4 regions of the Cellulomonas gilvus ATCC 13127 genome follow, and region 2 is predicted to be linked to each of the others. Evidence: predicted binding sites of a transcription regulator. Region 2 holds the regulator's gene; each other region holds the start of a gene.
The links. The regulator HrcA, encoded in region 2, represses chaperone genes, less so after heat shock. The targets are predictions, from matches to a motif close to TTNGCACTCGNNNNNNNCGAGTGCNAA.

Region 1 (2,183 bases), 760 kb from region 2:
CCCGGCGCGGAGATGCCCAGGTGCGGGTCGTTGGCCAGCAGCGGCTTGCCGCTCTCGGTCAGGTCGCCGCCGATCACCCACGAGTTGGAGCCGACGCCCTCGCCGTCCCCCATGAGGTGCGGCACGGCCTCGAGCGCCTCCTGCGCGCGGGCGACCGCCGCCTGCAGCGCGGAGTCGTCCAGGTCGGGCGCGGGCTGCGTCGCGATCGCGGGCGTCGCCGTCGTGAGGTCCTGCTCGGCCAGGATCGGGGCGTTGAGCGCCTGCGGGTACGGCGGGAACAGCTGGTCGACCTTCGCGACGTCCCGCACCGACGCGAACGCGCGCGCCCGGCCCAGCTCGTCGTCGTAGTTGCCCCGCAGGTCCCACGCCATCGCCTTGAGCCACGCGAGCGAGTCCACCGCGTCCCACGGCTCGGGCGCCTCGATCTGCACCTGCAGCCCCAGCACCGTGTACTCGACCGCGATCTGCGACGGCGCCTTGCCGTCCAGGTAGGCGTTGACGCCCGCCGCATACGCCTCGAGCGCCTCACGCGTCGCGGGCTCGAGGATCTCGAGCTCCTGCTGCGCGATGCGGTGCCACCCGAACGTGCGGATGACCTTGTCCGCGTCGAGCGCGTCCTCGTTCTCGCCCACGAGCTCCGAGAGCCGGCCCGCGACCACGTGCCGTCGGTAGTCCATCTCGAAGAACCGGTCCTGCGCGGCCACGTAGCCCTGCGCGCGGAACAGGTCCGCGGCGCTGTCCGCCGTGATCGTCGGGATGCCGCGTGCGTCACGCGTCACCGTGACCGGCGCCTGCAGCCCGGGCACGCGCAGCGTCCCCTCGACCTGCGGCAACGGCCGCCGGACGACGACGAACGCCGCGACCACCGTCGCGACGAGAGCGACGACGAGCACGATCGCGACGGAGAGCAGGGTCAGGCGGGCGGCACGGCTGCGGAGCACGCTTGCGAGGGTAGTGCCGTCGCAGGGAATCGGACGTGTGGGCGGGCCGTTATCCTTGGCACTCGGAACGGGTGAGTGCCAGCCCCCGCGGCCCGCGCACCCGCCCCGCCACGACCCGAAACCCGCAGGAGACCCGGTGCCCACCTACTCGTACGCGTGCACGCAGTGCGCCCACGCCTTCGACATCCACCAGTCGTTCTCCGACGAGTCCCTGAGCGTCTGCCCCGAGTGCGAGGGCCGGCTGCGCAAGGTGTTCTCGTCCGTGGGCGTCGTGTTCAAGGGCTCCGGCTTCTACCGGAACGACGCGCGCTCGGGGGCCAAGTCCTCGTCCGTGCCGGCCGCGCCGTCGGGCACCGGCTCGGCCGAGTCCTCGTCGACGCCGTCGACCGGCTCGTCGGACTCGGGGTCGACCGCCGCCTCGACGTCGCCGAGCACGCCGGCGCCCGCGACGCCCGCGCCCGCCAAGGCCGCGGCCTCGTCCTGACGAGGTCCGCCCGCCGCCGCGGCGCGCGCAGCGGGCCGACGCCCCGGACGCACGACGACCGCCCGGCTCACGTGGAGCGGGGCGGTCGTCGTGCGTCCGGCGTCAGACCGTGGGCGGCGGCGGGGCCGTCGGCCCGGCGGGCGGGATCGTCGACGGCGGGATGATCGTGGGCGGGTTCGTCGTGTCCGCCACGACCGCGGGCGTGGGCCGCGCGGCCAGCAGGTCACGGATCTCCTGCAGCAGCAGGATGTCCTCGGCCGGCGCAGCGGGCTCGGGCTCCTCGCCGCGCTTGCGCCGCGCCGCGAGCGCGTTCATCGGCATGATGATGAGGAAGTAGATCGCGGCGGCCGTCAGCAGGAACGTGATCACCGCGCTGAACACCAGGCCGACCCGGATGGGGTCCTTGCCGTCCGGACCGAACGCCCACATGTTCGTCATGTCCGGCGCGCCGAAGATCCAGCCGACCAACGGGTTGATGATCCCGTCGACGAACGACTTCACGACCGCGCCGAACGCGGCGCCGATGACCACGCCGACGGCGAGGTCCACGACGCTGCCGCGCGAGATGAACTCCTTGAAGCCCTGCAACACCTTGCCCATGCCGCGTGCGCCCGAGCCGAGCGCATTCGTGGCCGAGCCGACCGGGGACTGCGACACGTGGAACCTCCGGGAGGTCGTCCGACGTCACCGGGTTCGGTGACGTCCGATCATGGCACGACGACTGCCGACAGGGCGGACGAAACGGCCGCACCGGACAG
Region 2 (2,183 bases):
TCGTCGGCGGGCCAGCCCAGCTCGCGCAGGATCCCGTGCTTCCACTCGGTGCCCCGCTCGATCGTGGGCCAGGCGGTCAGCCCCACGCGCTGCGGGCGTACCGCCTGCCAGACGTCGACGTAGGGGTGACCCAGCACCAGGACGGTGCCTGCGGGTGCCGTGCGCATCGCCTCCTGCGCGATCCGGGACTCCTTGGTGCCGGGCAGCAGGTGGTCCACCAGCACGCCCACGCGGCGGCCCGGCTCCGGCGCGAAGTCCCGCACGGCGTCGAGCAGGTGGTCGACGCCGTCGAGCAGCTCGACGACGACGCCCTCGAGACGCAGGTCGTCGCCCCAGACCTTCTCGACGAGCTCGGCGTCGTGCCGGCCCTCGACCCAGATGCGGCTGCCGCGGGCCACGCGCGCGGCCGCGCCGTGCACGGCACGCGAGCCCGACGCGGTGCGCTCGGGTGCGCGGGGCGCGGTCGTCGTGACGGGCGCGGTGAGCAGCACGGGCTCGCCGTCCACCCAGAACCCGGGACCCAGCGGGAACGTGCGCGTCCGGCCACGTCTGTCCTCGAGCACGACCACGTGCTGCCCGCCGGACTTCTCGACGCGCACGACGGCGCCCACCCACCCGGTGGTGACCTCCTCGACGACGAGACCGCGCTCGGCCGCCTGCGGGCGCGAGACCCGCGGCGCCCGGTGGTGCTCGGCCCGGCCCCCGCCCAGCACGTCCGACCCGTACCGATCCATCCGCCCGTCTCCGATCCGTCCGCCGTCTCCTGCGGTCCGCCACCCTAGGTGGCGGCAACCGACGCCTCGCGCGACACGCCTGCGGGGCCGGCCCGATGGCGACCGGCGAGCCTGCGCGCGGTCGTCGTACGATTGGCACTCGGCAGGGGTGAGTGCTACCCAGCGAGGCATGAGGAGGCAGCGGATGAGCGACGACCGTCGGCTCGACGTGCTCCGCGCGATCGTCGAGGACTACGTCCAGACGAGCGAGCCCGTGGGTTCGCGCGCGCTGGTCGAGCGGCACCACCTGGGCGTCTCGCCCGCGACGATCCGCAACGACATGGCGGCGCTCGAGGAGGGCGGCTACATCGCCCAGCCCCACACGTCCGCGGGCCGCGTGCCCACGGACAAGGGCTACCGCATGTTCGTCGACCGCCTGGCGACCGTGAAGCCGCTCTCGGCGCCCGAGAAGCGCGCGATCGGGCAGTTCCTCGAGGACGCGGTGGACCTGGACGACGTCGTGGCGCGCGCGGTGCGCCTGCTCGCGCAGCTGACGCACCAGGTCGCCGTGGTGCAGTACCCGTCGCTGCGCCGCTCGGCGCTGCGGCACATCGAGCTCGTCCCCGTGGGCGCGCGGCACCTGCTGGTGGTGCTCATCACGGACACCGGCCGCGTCGAGCAGCGGACGATCGAGGCGGACGCCGAGGTCGACGAGGAGGTCGTCACGCGGCTGCGCACCACGCTCAACGCGCACGTCGCGGGCCGCCGCCTGGCCGAGCTGCGCACGGTCGTCGAGGACCTCGCGGACACGCTCGCGGTGGACGACGGCCCGCTGCTGCGGCAGGTCGTGGCCGTCGTGGCCGAGACGCTCGCGCAGGAGAGCGAGGAGCGCGTCGTGCTCGCCGGCACGGCCAACCTGGCCCGTGGGGGCAACCAGGACTTCGCGCGCAGCATCGGCCCGGTGCTCGAGGCGCTCGAGGAGCAGGTGGTGCTGCTGCGCCTGCTGAGCGACATGGCCGAGGACGCCGCGACCGTCACGGTCCGCATCGGCCGCGAGACCCGGCACGACGGCCTGGTCGAGACGAGCTTCGTGACCAGCGGGTACGGCGACGAGGGCGGCGCGATCGCCCGCGTCGGCGCGATCGGCCCGCTCCGCATGGACTACCCGGGCACGATGGCGTCGGTGCGCGCCGTCGCCCGGTACCTCACCCGCATCCTTGCGGGCTGACCACCCGATCCCGCACCACGCGGGGGTCACGGCCGCGTGACCCCGACGAGCCCGCCAGGAAAGCGAGCGCATGACCGACTACTACGAGGTGCTGGGCGTCCCGCGTGACGCCACGACCGAGCAGATCAAGAAGGCGTACCGCAAGCTCGCGCGCGAGCACCACCCCGACGTCGCGGGCGCCGACCCGAAGGCCGAGGAGCGGTTCAAGGACGTCTCGCGTGCGTACGAGGTCCTCGGCAACC
Region 3 (2,183 bases), 330 kb from region 2:
CTCGCGTCCGTTGACCGACCTGTTGGCGGTGACGTACGGGCCGGCACCGGTGACTGACCGAGCCGGCCCGCGCAATTCAGGGGGCTGCCCCAGTACCCCAATTGCGTACCCCATCCAGCATCGATCCAGGCGTGTTCGTGGCTGTCCGCGCAGAACTACCCGAAGCGCTGACCTGCACAGATGGACGTGGGCGGACGCCGGCGAACCCGACTCCGATCACTGACACGGAAGAGGTCACTGGTTCGATCCCAGTATCGCCCACCAGCACGAGCAGGTCAGAGCCCTTCCCGGGTCACCGGGGAGGGCTTCGTGCTTCTCTGGGTCGGGTCGGTCCCGGTCAGCTCGGCGTGATGAGGACCAGGACGTCGTCGGGGCCCACGCGCGCGGGCGACACGGCCTGGTACGCCGCCGCGGCGGCCGCGCGGCGCGGGTCGTCGGCGGTCAGCACCTGGCCGATGCCGTGCCGCTCGCGACGGCCCGTGGTGACGACGACGGGCCACGGCTCGCGGAACGCCCGCCACCAGCGCTTGGTCGTGGCGCGTCCGACCAGGACGACGAGCGCGTCGCCGTGCTCGACCATCTCGACCGGGAGGCGCACGTCGGCGCCGCTACGGGGGCCGGTGTAGCGCAGCTCACGCACGCGGCCGAGGATGCGGTGGGCCGGCGAGCGGACGACGGCCAGGACGAGGGCGTTCCTGCGGGAGGTCACCCTGGCAGGCTGTCGCGCGTGGCCGCGATCCGCATGGGCCGGAGGCCCCGACGGACGTGCGAGAGCCCGCCACCCGGGGCGGGCGGCGGGCTCTCGTGCGGTCGGGTCGGGCTCAGGCGGGCGTGGTGGCCTCGATCGCGGGCCGGGTGCCGTGCTGGACCTCGATCTTGCGCGGCTTGGCCTCGTCCGCCACGGGGATGGACAGCGTCAGCACGCCGTCGGTGTAGGTGGCCTCGATGTGGTCGAGCGCGAGGCCCGCGCCCACGGCGAGCTGGCGCGCGTACGTGCCCGACGGGCGCTCCTTGGCGAGCCACTGCACGTCCTGCTCGGTGCGCGGGCTGCGCTGCGCGCGGACGGTGAGCACACGGTCCTCGACCGAGACGTCGATCGATCCGGGGTCGGCACCGGGCAGGTCCACGTGCAGCACGTAGTGGTCACCGGACCGGTACAGGTCCATGGGCATCGACGTCGCGGCGCGGTCGTTCGCCAGCACCTGGCCGAACAGCCGGTCGAGCTCCTGGAACGGGTCGAATCGCGTAGCCACGAACCCTCACCTCCTCCTGGGCGAGCCCGGACCGTCCGGGCTCGGGCGCTGCCCGGCGGATGTGGATCCGCCGGGGCGGCTACGCCTCCAGAATTAGCACTCGTCGGCCGCGAGTGCCAACCGGTGTACGCCGAGAGCGAACGCGTCAGTCGGCGACGGGCCTGGCGTGCCGGGGCGCGCGCTGGACGAACGCCAGGTGCCCGCCCAGGTACCCGCTCGCGGCGACCGTGCCGCCGCCCGCGAGCCCCACGAGCACGCCGAGCCCGCGGCTCCCGCGCCGGCGCAGCAGCCATGACGCCGAGTACAGGCCGAGCGCGACGGAGTTGAGCGCGGCGTGCGCCGTGCCGACGCGCTCGACGCGCGCGGGCGAGCCGGACCAGTCCGCGAGCCCGGTGAGCGCGGCGGGCAGCGCGGACAGCACACCCAGCCCCACCAACCGGTCGGCGGCCGCCCGACCCTGCTCACCGGCGGTCAGGTCGAGCACCATCGCACTGGTCCACATCCCGAGGGGCGCGTCCGTCACGAGCGGGTGCGCGGCGTGGCCGAGCGGCTCGCCGCGTAGGAGTGCGCGCAGTGCCGGCACGCGGTCGAGCTGGGCGGCCGCGCGGCGCAGCGCGTGCGTGGGCCGGTCGAGCCTGCGAGAGGTCTCCAGACGGGTGGCCAGGCGGCGCGGCAGCGCGGCCGCGGGGTGCGTCGGGGTCATGGGGGTCCTCCGATCGGGTGCGCGGCGGATGCGGGCGCGGTGGCCGGACGAGCACCGCGGGCCGGGGGAGCCGCTCCCTGGCACGCTAGGCGGGCGCGTCACCGGGCGCGACCGGGGACGCGGGAGCGGCGGACGACGACCGTGCGCGCCGGACCACCTTGTGGCTCCCGTCGCACCACGGGGCGATGGTGGACGCGTCGCATCGGCACAGCGCCACGACCGCGCGC
Region 4 (2,183 bases), 400 kb from region 2:
CGCGCGTGCGTCGGCCGGCAGGTCGCGGTGCGCGATGCCCGGGCCGAGCTTGAGCCCGAGCGCGGGCACGCGCTCGCGGACCGCGAGCACCAGGTCCAGCGGCGGCTGGTAGGCCGCCGGGTCGTGCACGCGGGAGCCGCCCGCGCGGCGCGCCGGGTCGGCGTACACGCCGTCGACGTCCGCCAGGTCCAGCGTGGTGCCGTCGGTGTGCAGCACACGGGCCTCGGGGAAGTGGCGCAGGTTGACCGTCGCGATCGCCGCGGTCATCTCGTCGATCTCCGCGGCGGTCACGCGCAGGCCCACGCCTGCGAACGCCATGACGTCCGCGCCGATCCCGCACGTGAGGTCGGCGACGTGCGTGAGCCCGGCGTCGCGGTAGCGGCGCGCGTGGTGCGCGGCGACCTCGAGCCGCGTGGCCTGCTCGAGCCCCGCGGGGGTGAACAGCATCCCGTCGGCGAAGTCGCCCAGCTTGGTGCGCGCGCGTGCCCGCAGCCGGGACTGCGTGAGCGCCGCGGCCACGAGCGAGGGGTGCAGCCCCTCGGCGCGCAGGCGCTCCGCGAGCGGCATCGCGAGCCGCTCGTCGTACGGGGGTAGCGCGGACAGCAGGGCCCACCCGTCCGGGGAGAGCAGCCGGCTCAGTCCGTCGGCGTCCATGCGCGCGATCCTCGCACGGTGCCGCCCGTGGGCGTGCACCGTCCGCGCGCTGCTGGCACTCGGGTTGACCGAGTGCCAGCCCGTTTCTAGAGTGAGGGTCAGTTGGCACTCTCGGCATGAGTGTGCCAATGCGCCCGGCCTCCGGCACCCGCGACGACGGCTGACCGGGCGCGACAACCCTGAACCACTCAACACGTGAAGGGGAGGTCCGCAGTGTCGGTCTCCATCAAGCCGCTCGAGGACCGCATCGTCGTGAAGACGCTCGAGGCGGAGACGACGACGGCTTCCGGTCTCGTCATCCCGGACAGCGCCAAGGAGAAGCCCCAGGAGGGCGAGGTCCTGGCGGTCGGTCCGGGTCGCATCGACGACAAGGGCAACCGCGTCCCGCTCGACGTCGCCGTGGGCGACAAGGTCATCTACTCCAAGTACGGCGGCACCGAGGTCAAGTACTCCGGCGAGGAGTACCTGATCCTCTCGGCGCGCGACATCCTCGCGATCGTCGTCAAGTGATCTGCCGGCGTCGCTGAGGCGCCGCACGACGAAGGCCCCGTCCTGATGGACGGGGCCTTCGTCGTCCCGGTGGGTCGGGAGCCTGAGGAGGAGCTCAGGCGGTCGTCCGCCGTACCGTCACGGAGCGGCTGCGCTCGGCGAGGATCGCGCTGCGCTCGTCCTCGGACAGCCCGCCCCACACGCCGTACGGCTCGCGGACCGCGAGGGACTGCTCGCGGCACTCCTTGAGGACGGGGCACGTCGCGCAGATGGCCTTGGCGGCCTCCGCCCGGCGGCGGCGTGCGGAGCCACGCTCGCCCTCCGGGTGGAAGAACAGGTCCTGGTCGGCGTCGCGGCACGCGCCCTCGAACTGCCATTCCCACAGGTCCATCACGGGTCCGGGTAGGCGGGAGATCTCGGCCATGCTTCCTCCTCGAATTGGTCGTCCGGTCTGCGGCACCGGAGTGACCTCTCGTCTCAGTGCGTGGAGTGGACGCTACAACCGCGCCAGAAGTTGGTCAAGGCCCGGTCGTCCCGACCGAGTTGCGAAGCGGTTGATCTGACCCATCGCCCGATTTGCCACCGATGCCCGCTTCGAGATCGTGTCGGACGGCCGGAAGACACGATTCAGCGGGCCGCCGCCTGGCAGAATCGCGCCATGCCCCTGCCCTCGGACGACGCCGTCGACGGCGTCGTGGACCCGGCGGGCGTGGACGGGGCCGCGGCGCCGGGCGGTGCACCCGTGTCCGGCCCCCTGACGGTGGCTGCCGTGGCCGCGCGGCTGGGGGTCGCGCCCGCGACGCTGCGCACGTGGGACCGCCGCTACGGGCTGGGGCCGAGCGACCGCACCGCGGGCTCGCACCGCAGGTACTCCGCCCCGGACGTCGAGCGGCTCCTGGTGATGCGCCGCCTGACGCTCGACGGCGTGGCGCCCGGCGACGCGGCGCGCCTCGCACGGGACACGCCGCTCGAGGCCGCGCCCAGCGCCCTGCCGGTGGCGGGCGGAGGGGTGGCCGCGACGCCCGCCTCGCTGCTGGACG

Region 1: CELGI_RS02850 (FmdB family zinc ribbon protein) is a predicted target of HrcA. The motif match lies at 997-1,023, and genes of this name have one in related genera.
Region 3: CELGI_RS07825 (Hsp20/alpha crystallin family protein) is a predicted target of HrcA. The motif match lies at 1,347-1,373, and genes of this name have one in related genera.
Region 4: groES (co-chaperone GroES) is a predicted target of HrcA. The motif match lies at 707-733, and genes of this name have one in related genera.

What each region holds. Positions count from the first base shown of each region.
Region 1 is NC_015671.1:602,238-604,420, reverse strand. It holds gene CELGI_RS02855 (penicillin acylase family protein) at 1-941, opposite strand, end outside; gene CELGI_RS02850 (FmdB family zinc ribbon protein) at 1,078-1,425, shown strand; gene mscL (large conductance mechanosensitive channel protein MscL) at 1,528-2,082, opposite strand; gene CELGI_RS02840 (SAF domain-containing protein) at 2,133-2,183, opposite strand, start outside.
Region 2 is NC_015671.1:1,359,897-1,362,079, forward strand. It holds gene CELGI_RS06250 (DUF3097 domain-containing protein) at 1-734, opposite strand, end outside; gene hrcA (heat-inducible transcriptional repressor HrcA) at 919-1,941, shown strand; gene dnaJ (molecular chaperone DnaJ) at 2,012-2,183, shown strand, end outside.
Region 3 is NC_015671.1:1,692,661-1,694,843, forward strand. It holds gene CELGI_RS16455 (hypothetical protein) at 338-709, opposite strand; gene CELGI_RS07825 (Hsp20/alpha crystallin family protein) at 822-1,253, opposite strand; gene CELGI_RS07830 (DUF2231 domain-containing protein) at 1,399-1,956, opposite strand; gene CELGI_RS07835 (CDGSH iron-sulfur domain-containing protein) at 2,042-2,183, opposite strand, start outside.
Region 4 is NC_015671.1:959,109-961,291, forward strand. It holds gene CELGI_RS04480 (class I SAM-dependent methyltransferase) at 1-654, opposite strand, end outside; gene groES (co-chaperone GroES) at 868-1,164, shown strand; gene CELGI_RS04490 (WhiB family transcriptional regulator) at 1,259-1,567, opposite strand; gene CELGI_RS04495 (MerR family transcriptional regulator) at 1,802-2,183, shown strand, end outside.